DNA from 2 places in the Ensifer sp. VA4 genome. Region 2 is predicted to be linked to the other one. Evidence: riboswitches for the same ligand, from Rfam matches in the RefSeq annotation. Region 2 holds a riboswitch; the other holds the start of a gene.

Region 1 (5,112 bases), on a different contig from region 2:
GGGTTCGGACGCCCCGGCATCGGCGAGGGTCTCGGCCATCCACGCCTCGAACTTCTTCTTGTGAGCCGCACCGATACGGATCGCCGGATGCCCCGGCATGTTGGCAAGTTCGGCGGAGGTACGCAGGAAGCCGCAACCTTTCCACTTCGGATGGCGCGCCGCCCGCGCCAGGTTGACGAAGATCGCGTCAACCTTCGCCGCCAGTTCGCCGTCGGCCTCGGCGAACCATTTCTGGAAGAGTTTCAGGTTCGGCTGGTCTCGGCCTTCGAGATAGGCCGCGATCAGCTCGTCCTTGCTTTCGAAATGGTAGTAGAGCGTGCGTTTCGTTACCCCCGCCGCTTCGGCCACCGCATCGACGCCGACGGCACGGATGCCCTCGCCATAAAAGAGCTTTGCCGCGGCGGCGACGATCACATCCCGGGTCGACTTCTCTGCTTTCGCCATCACGATGTATACCGACTAGTGAATATACATGACATCATCCCTCACCTAGCCTCCCCGCGTCAACCTTTGCCGGAGAGCAACGATGTCCAATACCGTGCTGATGCAGATTTCCGAGGGCATTGCCCTCCTCACGCTCAACCGCCCGCAGAAGCTCAACGCGCTGAACTACGAGCTGATCGACTGGCTTCTCACCCTTCTCGACACGATCGAGGTAAACGATAATGTCGGCGCCGTGATCATCATCGGCGCTGGCGACCGCGCCTTTTCCGCCGGCGGCGATATTCATGAGTTTTCCGAAAGCGTGGCCAAGGGCGTGAACCCCGCCGTGCGCGATTTCGTCCGCCGCGGCCAGGGGCTGACGGCCCGGCTCGAAGCCTTTCCAAAGCCGGTCATCGCCGCCGTCAACGGCATCGCCTATGGCGGCGGCTGCGAGATCACCGAGGCCGTGCATCTGGCCATCGCCAGCGACAGGGCGCGCTTCGCCAAGCCCGAGATCAAGCTCGGCATGCCGCCGACCTTCGGCGGCACCCAGCGCCTGCCGCGCCTTGCCGGCCGCAAGCGCGCGCTCGAACTCTTGTTGACGGGCGAGGATTTCTCGCCCGAGCACGCACTGGCGATGGGGCTCATCAACCGGGTCGTCGCCCATGACGCGCTGATCCCTGCGGCCCGTGACCTGGCCAGGCGCATCTTGGGCTATTCGCCACTTGCCGTTCGCTCGATCATCACCGCCGTTACCCGCGGCCTCAACATGTCGATCGCGGAGGGGCTGCTGGTCGAGAGCGAACAGTTCGCCCAGATGGTCCCGACCGACGATCTCTCGGATGCGCTTGCCGCCTGGAAGGGACGACGCATCCATGAAGACGGCCCGATACGCTGAGCGCCTCGGCAACACGGCAAAACGGCGGCAAGGTGCGAAGGCCTTGCCGCGCTATTCGTCACGTGCGGGCGAAGCCGAGAATGAAGAGCGCCAGCGCGCCGATCGAGGCGACGGTGCGCACGTGGTTCCACCAGACCCAGTCGATGAGATAGCGCTGCTGCCAGAGATCGGTCGCGGCCTGGCCGGTTACCGCAGCGGCAAGCGCATCGTTCATCGGCACGTTGAAGATGATCGTGACCAGCAGCACGCCGACGACATAGGCGATGCCGCCTGCCGCGAGCAGCCATCCGCCTTCACCGTCCGAGAGGAGGGCCATGATCACCAGCGCCAGTCCGATCAGCGCCGTGCCCATGAAGGCGCTGAGGAAGAACGGGTTCTGGATGACGTCATTGATTGCGTTCATCGCGGCGATCCCCTGCTCCGGCGGCAGCCGCGACAGGGCCTGCATGATGCAGACCGAGAAGATGAAGAACAGGCCGGCCATCAGGCCGGAACCGATGGCGGCGATGAAGGCCAAAGCGGGGATCAGCGAGATCATGCGGCGACACTCCAGACACCGGTTGCTGCGGTCTCCCGGACGTAAGTTGCAAAGTCACGCGGCCGCCGCATAAGCAGGTGCTCGATATCGGACGTCAGGCTGGAATTGCGCCCATCGAGCACGGACGAGAAGAGATAGCGGATGAGTTCGACGTAGTCATCCGGCAGCCCCTCGGCTCGCATCTGCGCCACGAAATCGGCAAGCGGCACGGACTGGTAACCGATGGGACGCCCCGATGCCGCGGCGATCTCCGCGACGGCCTCGGCGAAGGTCAGAAGCCGCGGCCCGGTCAGTTCATAGATCTTGCCGACATGCGCGTCGTCGAGGAGCGCAAGGACGGCGACATCGGCAATGTCGTCGGCGCTGACGAACGGTTCGGTGACCGCGTCCGGCGGCAGGTAGACCATGCCGCTGCGAACCGCGTCCATCAGGAAGGCTTCGCTGAAATTCTCGAAGAACCAGCTGGCGCGAATGATCGTCCAGTCGGCGCCCGAGGCCTGCAATTCGCGTTCGGCCGCCTGCGCCGCATCCTCGCCGCGCCCCGAAAGCAGCACGAGCCGCTTGATGCCGGCACCGACCGCAAGCGCGGAAAAGCGGCGGATCGCCTCGACTGCACCAGGCACGGCGAGATCCGGCTGATAGCTGACATAGACACGCTCGACATTCTCGAGCACCGGCGCCCAGGTCGTCTCGTCGTTCCAGTCGAAGGACGTCTCGGCCGAGCGCGCCCCGACGCGCACCGCGACGCCCTTGGCGCGCAGCCGCTCCGCGATGCGACGCCCCGTCTTGCCCGTACCACCCAGCACCAACGTAACCTTGCCAGACATGATCTTTCCTCCCGATTCAAAACATGAGTAACTCTCACATTTGCAAATGTGATAAATCCTCGTATTTTGGGAGTCAAGACAAAATGCGAGGATCACTCATGATTGAGCCGACAGGCACCCTGCCGATTGCAGGCGAGGACGACACCGCGCTCCGCCGCACGCCCAGCCAGAAGCGCAGCCGGGAGCGCGTCGAGCACATCCTCACCTGCGCCTCCACGCTCATCGCCGAGAAGGGCAGCGATGCCATGCGCATGAGCGAAGTGGCGGAAAAGGCAGGGATTTCGATCGGATCGCTGTACCAGTATTTCCCGGACAAGTCGGCGATCGTGCGCACGCTCGCCGAGCGCTACAACGCCTATTCCCGCGAATGCATCGAGGGCGAATTCGCCAAGGTGACGTCGATGGCAGAACTGCGCGACGCCTTCGGCGCGCTCTTCGATACCTATTACGACATGTTCCTCGCCGAACCGGTGATGCGCGACATCTGGTCGGCGATGCAGGCCGACAAGACGCTGAGGCAGATCGAACTGGAAGAAAGCCGCATGACCGGCCGTCTGCTCGGCGATGTCCTTGCCCGGCTCCAGCCGCAACGCCCACGCGCGGCGATCGACGAGGCCGCGTTCCTGATCATGTATCTCGGCGAATGCACGATGCGGCTCGCCATCTCGGTCGACCGCGCCGAGGGCGGCCGCATCGTCGAGGCCTACAAACAGATGATCCTTCGCGATTTTGTCGCTGATGAAGCGGCCGGCGGCGCAGGCTCAATTGACAACGCCATGACACGCTCATAATCATCAGCGATCGATTGGTTCCCGAGACGCGAACGTGTGTCGGGAGTAAACGGGAACGTGACGGATGGACCCAAGCTGGGCATTCAAATCACGGCCGACCCCGCGACTGTAGAGCGACGTCGATCTTGCCGTTCCGGAGCGATCCGGGAGAAGCCACTGGAAGAGACCGCGAGAGGGTGGTCGGACTGGGAAGGCGAGGCAGATCCCGGGCATTTCGCCCAGCGCCGTGAGCCAGGAAACCTGCCACTCGATACGGGCATAGGGCCCACACCGGGAATTTCCCGATGCCATCACGGAGGTTGTCATGGCTACGTCTACCATTTCGAGCACCCCGCTCTCCCTCAGCGATCGTCTGACCGCTGGCGTCATCGCGCTTCTCATCGGCGCATTCCTCGTCTTCGGCGCCGGCCTTGCCAACTCGGCCGTGCTGCACGACACCGCGCACGACACCCGCCATTCCTACGGCTTCCCCTGCCACTAAACAGATGTCTCGGAACGTAGCTTACGTTCCGCACCGACGTGTCTGCGGACCTGAACGCATCCGGCCTGTGCCGGATGTGGGTGTTTGTGCATGCCGGTTCGTCCGGCGCACAAGGGCCGTCCGCATGGCAGAAAGAACGGAAAGGCCTGCAAACCACGCCAGAGCGCGTGGCTTTTGTCGTTATCGAGGGAATTCAAGATGATTGTCAGAACGCTTCTGGCCGCGATCGTGGCTGGGCTGATTGCCGGTGTCTTCATGACCGGCGCCCAGGAATTGAGGGTCACGCCGCTGATCCTGCATGCAGAACAATTCGAAGGCGAGGCTCCGGCCACTACCGAGCAGCCCACCGGCCAGCCGGGGGCGGCGCAGCCGGCCGCAGAGGGGCACGACCAGCATTCGTCGCTGAAGGCGGTCTCGCCGCTCGGCGCCGTGCTCGATGCGCTGTCGCCGATCACGCCGGCCTATGCGCATGAAGGCGAACACGAGGAAGGCGGCATCATGTTCGGCCTGAGCCGCTTCTCGGGCACGCTGATGGCGAACCTCGTCACCGGCTCCGGCTTCGGCCTTCTGCTGGCCGGCGTCAGCCTGGTGATCGGCTATCCGATCACGCTGAGGAACGGTGCGCTCTGGGGCGCCTGCGGCTGGCTGGCGGTGCACATGTTGCCGGCAATCGGCCTGCCGCCGGAATTGCCGGGCTTCCCGGCCGCCGAGCTCGGCGATCGCCAGGCCTGGTGGCTGGCAACCGTCGCCCTCTCTGCCGTCGGCCTTTATCTCGTCGTCCTGCGCGAGGAGATCGTCGCAAAGGTCGTCGGCCTCGCGCTGATCGCCGCGCCGCATGTCTACGGCGCACCGCAGCCGCTCGACATCTCCAGCAATGTCCCGGCCGTGCTCGGTGCCGAATTTGCCGTTGCCGCCCTCGCCACCACGCTTGCCTTCTGGATCGTGCTCGGCGTCGTTTCCGGCTTCGTCAACGAACGTTTCGCCAGGGCGAACTGATCCGGCCGATCCCGTGCTCATGAGAGCCTGAACAAGCAAGCGGCGGGGGTTCAGCCCCCGCCGTTTTGCATGAGATGGGCTCCCAGCCGTCGGCGACGATCGTCCGGTTCGAGCAGCACGCAGGTGTCGCAAAAGCTGCCGCCTTCCGTTCGGAAATA
Region 2 (5,112 bases):
GCCGATTTCGGCTGGGCCGGCATCGAGGATCAGTTTCAGTTTCTCGCCGAGATCGGCATCGACATGGGCCGCACTGGTCGGGCTGATCTTGCCCGAGGTATTGGCGCTGGGTGCGGCGAGCGGCCGCCCGAAACGAGCGATCACCCGGCGCGAGAAGCCGTCGGGCATGCGGATGCCAAGCGTATCGAGGCCGGCCGAGGCAAGCGCGTGCACGGTGCTCTCCGGCCGCTGCGGCAGGATCAAGGTCAGGGGGCCGGGCCAGAACGCTTCCGCCAGGCGTCGGGACAGGGGGTCGAAGCGCACATGAGCCTCGGCCATGGCCATGTCGGAAACATGCGAGATCAGCGGATTGAAACGCGGCCGCCCCTTCATCTCGTAGATGCGGCTGATCGCGTCGGGATTGGTCGCGTCGGCAGCAAGGCCATAGACGGTTTCGGTGGGAATGGCGACCGGTTCGCCTTCGGCAAGAACGGCGCAGGCGCGTTCGATCGCGCGGTCCGGTTCAATACCCGTGTCGATGATCTCTGCCATGCCGTTTCCTTTCCGACGCTTCCTTAGCGGACGTGCCGGGAAAACAGAACGATTTTCTTTGCGGGGATCGGTTGCTGGCTCAGAGGCTGCGGATGATGCGGCGCAGCGCGTCGTCCCGCGCACCCAGCATCAGCACGTTCTTGAGAGCAACCTTTGGGTCGTCCGTGCGGAAGAGCAGCCCGTTGTCACGGACGTTGCGGTTGATGACCATCTGTCCGTCTTCGGCGTTCGGCTCGATCGCGACGGCGAAATACATGCGGGAATAGCCGCTCTGGATGCGGTCGAAGAAATGGGTCTCGTCACCAAGGTCGCTGAAGAAATTGGCGAAATAGAACGACCAGGTGATGTCCTTGGAAGGAGTCACCGCGGTGCGCGCCGCCGTCACATGGCAATAGCCGAGATGCGGCTTGCCGACGAGCGTGCGGTGGAAGATCAGCTTCGGAAACTGGATCGAGGCGTGAAAGCCGTTGATCCGCTTGTGCGTCGTGTCGCCGGCGGTCGCGAGCTTCTTGCCGGTTCTGTCCGCGACTTCCTCATAGCTCAGATACCGTCGTTCGCTCGGCGCCCATTGCCGGCGGTTGATCCTGCCGGTGCGCAGGAACTCGCTGTGAACCGCCGTCTTCGGCACGACGGCCGGCGGCTTCTCGGCCGCTGCGTCGTAATATCTGAGTTTTGCCATGCGCCATCTGCCTGCGGGACATCCTCGTCCACCGGCAAGCCTAGTGCCTTATGGTTAATGAAGGATTTCCTTTCGTTGGCGGAAGATGCGCCGGTACTTTCATGAAAATGTCGCAAACGGGCGAAGTCTTCCCGCGCCTGCGCCATATCAGCCACAAAAGGTGGCATATGCCCAATATTTGATCTATCTGTCTGTTTATAAAGTGAAAAATTCCCGACGCCGGTTTGGGAGAACGGTTTCTGTCGTGTCGTCATTCTGGAATTGGATGTCGCTATCCGGCGTCTGCCAGGACGCCTTCCGCGCTTACATAGCCTTACTCAAGGTGTCGCCTTCCAAAGGGGAGGCGGAGAATTGGGAAGCCGGTCAAATCCCGGCGCTGCCCCCGCAACGGTGGTGGAGCGAAAGCCTCGGCAAAAGCCACTGGACGGTTCCGTCCGGGAAGGCGCCGGGCTGGTCCGCAAAGGACGGCTCCTGAGCCCGGAAACCAGCCTTGACGGACATAACCGTAACGGGTTGCGGCGGGCAGCCGGATCGGAGCCTGAAACGCATGGGTGCGCCCGTGCGGGTTCCTGTCCTGCCTCTCCGAAACATGGCGCATGAGGACAGGACATGGATACCAAGACCGATATGCTTCGCAAGCTGAAGGGCCGGCGTGACGGCTACAGCCTCGATCGGGCCTTCTACATCGATCCCGACTATTACCGGCAGGATCTGGAAAACATCTGGTACAAGGACTGGCTGTTCATCGGCCATGACTGCGAGATCCCGCGGGCCGGCAACTATTTCACCGTCCAGGTCGGCGATTTTCCCGTCGTCGTCACCCGTGATCGCCAGGGTACGATCCGCGCGCTCCACAATTCCTGCCGGCACCGCGGTTCCCGCGTCTGCACGCAGCACAAGGGGTCCGCGGCGAAGCTCGTCTGTCCCTATCATCAATGGACCTACGAGCTCGATGGCTCGCTGCTCTTCGCGCGCCAGATGGGCGAGGACTTCGACAAGGCGGCCCACAGCCTGAAACCGATCCACTGCGAGACGGTCGGCGGCTACATCTTCATCAACCTGTCGGAGACGCCGGCGGATTTCGCGGCCTTCCGTGAACTGGTCACCCCCTATCTCGCTCCGCACCGGCTGGGGGAGACCAAGGTCGCCTTCGAAAGCACCATCATCGAAAAGGGCAACTGGAAGCTCGTCTGGGAAAACAACCGCGAGTGCTACCATTGCGCCGCCAATCACCCCGAACTCTGCCGGACCTATCCGGAAGCGCCGACCGCGACCGGGGTGCAGGGCGCCAAGGACGATCCGGTGATCGCCGCCCATTGGGCGAAATGCGAGGCAGAGGGCCTGCCGAGCGAGTTCCGGATGTCGCCGACCGGCCAGTTCCGCGCCGCGCGCATGCCGCTGGTCGATAATGCCGAAAGCTACACCATGTCGGGTGCAGCGGCCGTCAAAAGGGCGCTGTCGGCCGATGTCCGGCAGAGGCAGATCGGCACGCTCCTGATGTTCCACTACCCGACCACCTGGAACCATGTGCTTTCCGATCACGCCATCACCTTCCGCGTGCTGCCGCTCGGGCCAGAGCTCACGCAGGTGACGACGAAGTGGCTGGTCAACAAGGATGCGGTCGAAGGCGTCGACTATACGCTCGATGACCTGACCCATGTCTGGACCGAGACCAATGACCAGGATCGCCAGATCGTCGAGGAAAACGCCTTCGGCATCCGCTCGCCGGCCTATGAGTCCGGCCCCTATTCGCCGGAGCATGAAGGCGGTGTGATGCAGTTCGTCGAATGGTACTGCAAGTTCATGGAGCAGCGCCTCGAGGGCGATGCGGCTCCGTTGTCGAAGGTCGCCTGACATGCAGATGGCACCTTCCTTCCACCATTTCGACGAACTGCATGTCTGGATCGACCGGCAGCAGATGCTCGAATGCACTTCGGCGGTCGTCGAGACCGCCGATGTCATGACCTTCACCTTCCGCGCGGAGAAGCCGGCCTGGTTTCGATACCTGCCTGGCCAGTTCGTCACCCTCGAACTGCCGGTCGCGGACGAACCGGTCATGCGCACCTATACCCTGTCCTCGACGCCATCGCGGCCGCTCTCGATCGCGGTCACGGTGAAGGCACAGGCCGACAGCATCGGCACCCGCTGGATGTTCGACCATCTCAAGCCGGGCATGAAGCTGAGGGCCTTCGGGCCGCTCGGCGATTTCAGCTTCGTCCGCCATCCGGGCGACAAGTACCTGTTCATCTCGGCCGGCTCCGGCGTCACGCCGATGATGTCGATGACCCGCTGGATGGCGGACTGCGTGCCGGAGACGGACGTCACCTTCATCTCCTGCGCCCGTCGGCCGGAGGATCTTTTGTTCCGCTCGGAACTCGAGGTCCTGGCAACGCAGATGTCCGGGCTGAACCTCGGCTTCATCGTCGAGGGACATGAGGCACGTCACGGCTGGCATGGTCTGCGCGGCCGGATCGACGGTGCCAAGTTGCCGCTACTCGCTCCCGACTTCCTGGAACGCACGGTGTTCTGCTGCGGGCCGGAGCCCTTCATGCGCGGTGTGCGCGAGATGCTGAAGGCAGCCGGTTTCGACATGAGCCGCTATCACGAGGAGAGCTTCCAGCCGGCGGCCGCGCCGGCTGCGGAAGAAATCGCCGTGCGCGCTGGTATCGGCGATGACGGCGACGGTCAGGTGGCCAAGGTCGCCTTCACCATGAGCGGCAAGGAAGTGGTGGCAAAGCCCGGCCAGACGATCCTGCAGACGGCCCGCGCCAACGGCGTCAGGATCGGCGCGGCCTGCGAGGGCGGCATCTGCGGCACCTGCCGTGTGATGAAGGTCGCAGGCGAGGTCGAGATGAGCCACAATGGCGGCATTCTCGATGACGAGATCGACGAGGGCTACATCCTCGCCTGCTGCTCGCGGCCGCTGGGAGATGTCCAGATCGAAGCCTGAAGGGGCTAGGGCGTGTTACAGGGCGGAGGCTGGACGGTGGCAGACCCTGGGCCGCCGGCATCGGCAGGTGGCTTGGAGCATCCGCCCTGCGCGGCGCCATCGGCCGCAACTGCCACCTGCAGGGCGCGCTCATGGCGGGCGAAATCGATCGAGCCGGTCACCAGCATGTCGACGCTGCTGCCGGCGCCGCTCGTGGCACCGGCACGGCTGACGAGCAGTGGCTCGCCAAGCGTTGCGGTCGCCCGTGTGGCCGCGTGCACTCCGGTCCCTTGCGCAGCTTGAGCGACGAGGGTGAGCGGCATTGGTTTTTCCGGCAGCAACGCGCCTTGCGCCCAGATCGCCTTCAGCGCCAGCGGCGACATCGCGGCGACGTTCACGTCGATGTCGTCCAAGGTGCCGGGCACACGATAGGGACAGCGCCGCTTGCCGCAATTGACGCCGGAGGAGAACTGCCACAGCGCATAGCTGTCCCAGTTGCCCATCGGGAAGACCTGGCGGATATCCGGCTTGTAGCGCGCATACCAGAGCGGCAGGCGCGATAGCAGCCGGTGCTTGGCGCGATGCGTGGCGATGTACTTGGCCGTGATGTGGTTGGTATAGAGGATCGGATAGCGTCCGGTCCGGGTCTTGATGTGGCCGGCGAAGATGGCGGCATCCTCGAGCGACATGTATTTGTCGGGATCGATGCCTTCGAGATCGAGAACCATCAGCTCGTCGTCGCGCGGCTCGGCGTAGTCGAGGAAATGGTTCGCCTGGTCCACCGGGTTGCCGGGACGGGCGAGATGGTAGGCGCCCCACAGCAGCCCGTGCGAACGGGCGATCATGCGCCGGGTCTGGTAGAGCTCGCGGCTGACGGCGTATTTGCGCCACATGGTCTTGCAGTGGTTGAAGGTGTCGCCATTGTGGTCGCCGGTGCAGGAGAAGCTTTCGGGCAGGCCGTCGGAGGCCTTGG

Evidence for each region. Region 2 has a riboswitch for cobalamin ahead of AC0C6X_RS01045 (aromatic ring-hydroxylating oxygenase subunit alpha). Riboswitches for the same ligand answer to the same signal wherever they lie in the genome.
Region 1: another riboswitch for cobalamin. It lies ahead of AC0C6X_RS27420 (CbtB domain-containing protein); the one in region 2 lies ahead of AC0C6X_RS01045 (aromatic ring-hydroxylating oxygenase subunit alpha).

What each region holds. Positions count from the first base shown of each region.
Region 1 covers NZ_JBVQPO010000020.1:42,010-47,121, forward strand. The annotation lists gene AC0C6X_RS27395 (TetR/AcrR family transcriptional regulator) at 1-444, opposite strand, end outside; gene AC0C6X_RS27400 (crotonase/enoyl-CoA hydratase family protein) at 527-1,321, shown strand; gene AC0C6X_RS27405 (anthrone oxygenase family protein) at 1,380-1,859, opposite strand; gene AC0C6X_RS27410 (NAD(P)H-binding protein) at 1,856-2,686, opposite strand; gene AC0C6X_RS27415 (TetR/AcrR family transcriptional regulator) at 2,785-3,477, shown strand; cobalamin riboswitch at 3,476-3,739, shown strand; gene AC0C6X_RS27420 (CbtB domain-containing protein) at 3,782-3,958, shown strand; gene AC0C6X_RS27425 (CbtA family protein) at 4,157-4,954, shown strand; gene AC0C6X_RS27430 ((2Fe-2S)-binding protein) at 5,005-5,112, opposite strand, start outside.
Region 2 covers NZ_JBVQPO010000001.1:202,042-207,153, reverse strand. The annotation lists gene AC0C6X_RS01055 (L-threonylcarbamoyladenylate synthase) at 1-531, opposite strand, end outside; gene AC0C6X_RS01050 (DUF6656 family protein) at 611-1,210, opposite strand; cobalamin riboswitch at 1,514-1,717, shown strand; gene AC0C6X_RS01045 (aromatic ring-hydroxylating oxygenase subunit alpha) at 1,820-3,064, shown strand; gene AC0C6X_RS01040 (FAD-binding oxidoreductase) at 3,066-4,160, shown strand; partial or broken gene AC0C6X_RS01035 (glycoside hydrolase family 25 protein) at 4,307-5,112, opposite strand, start outside.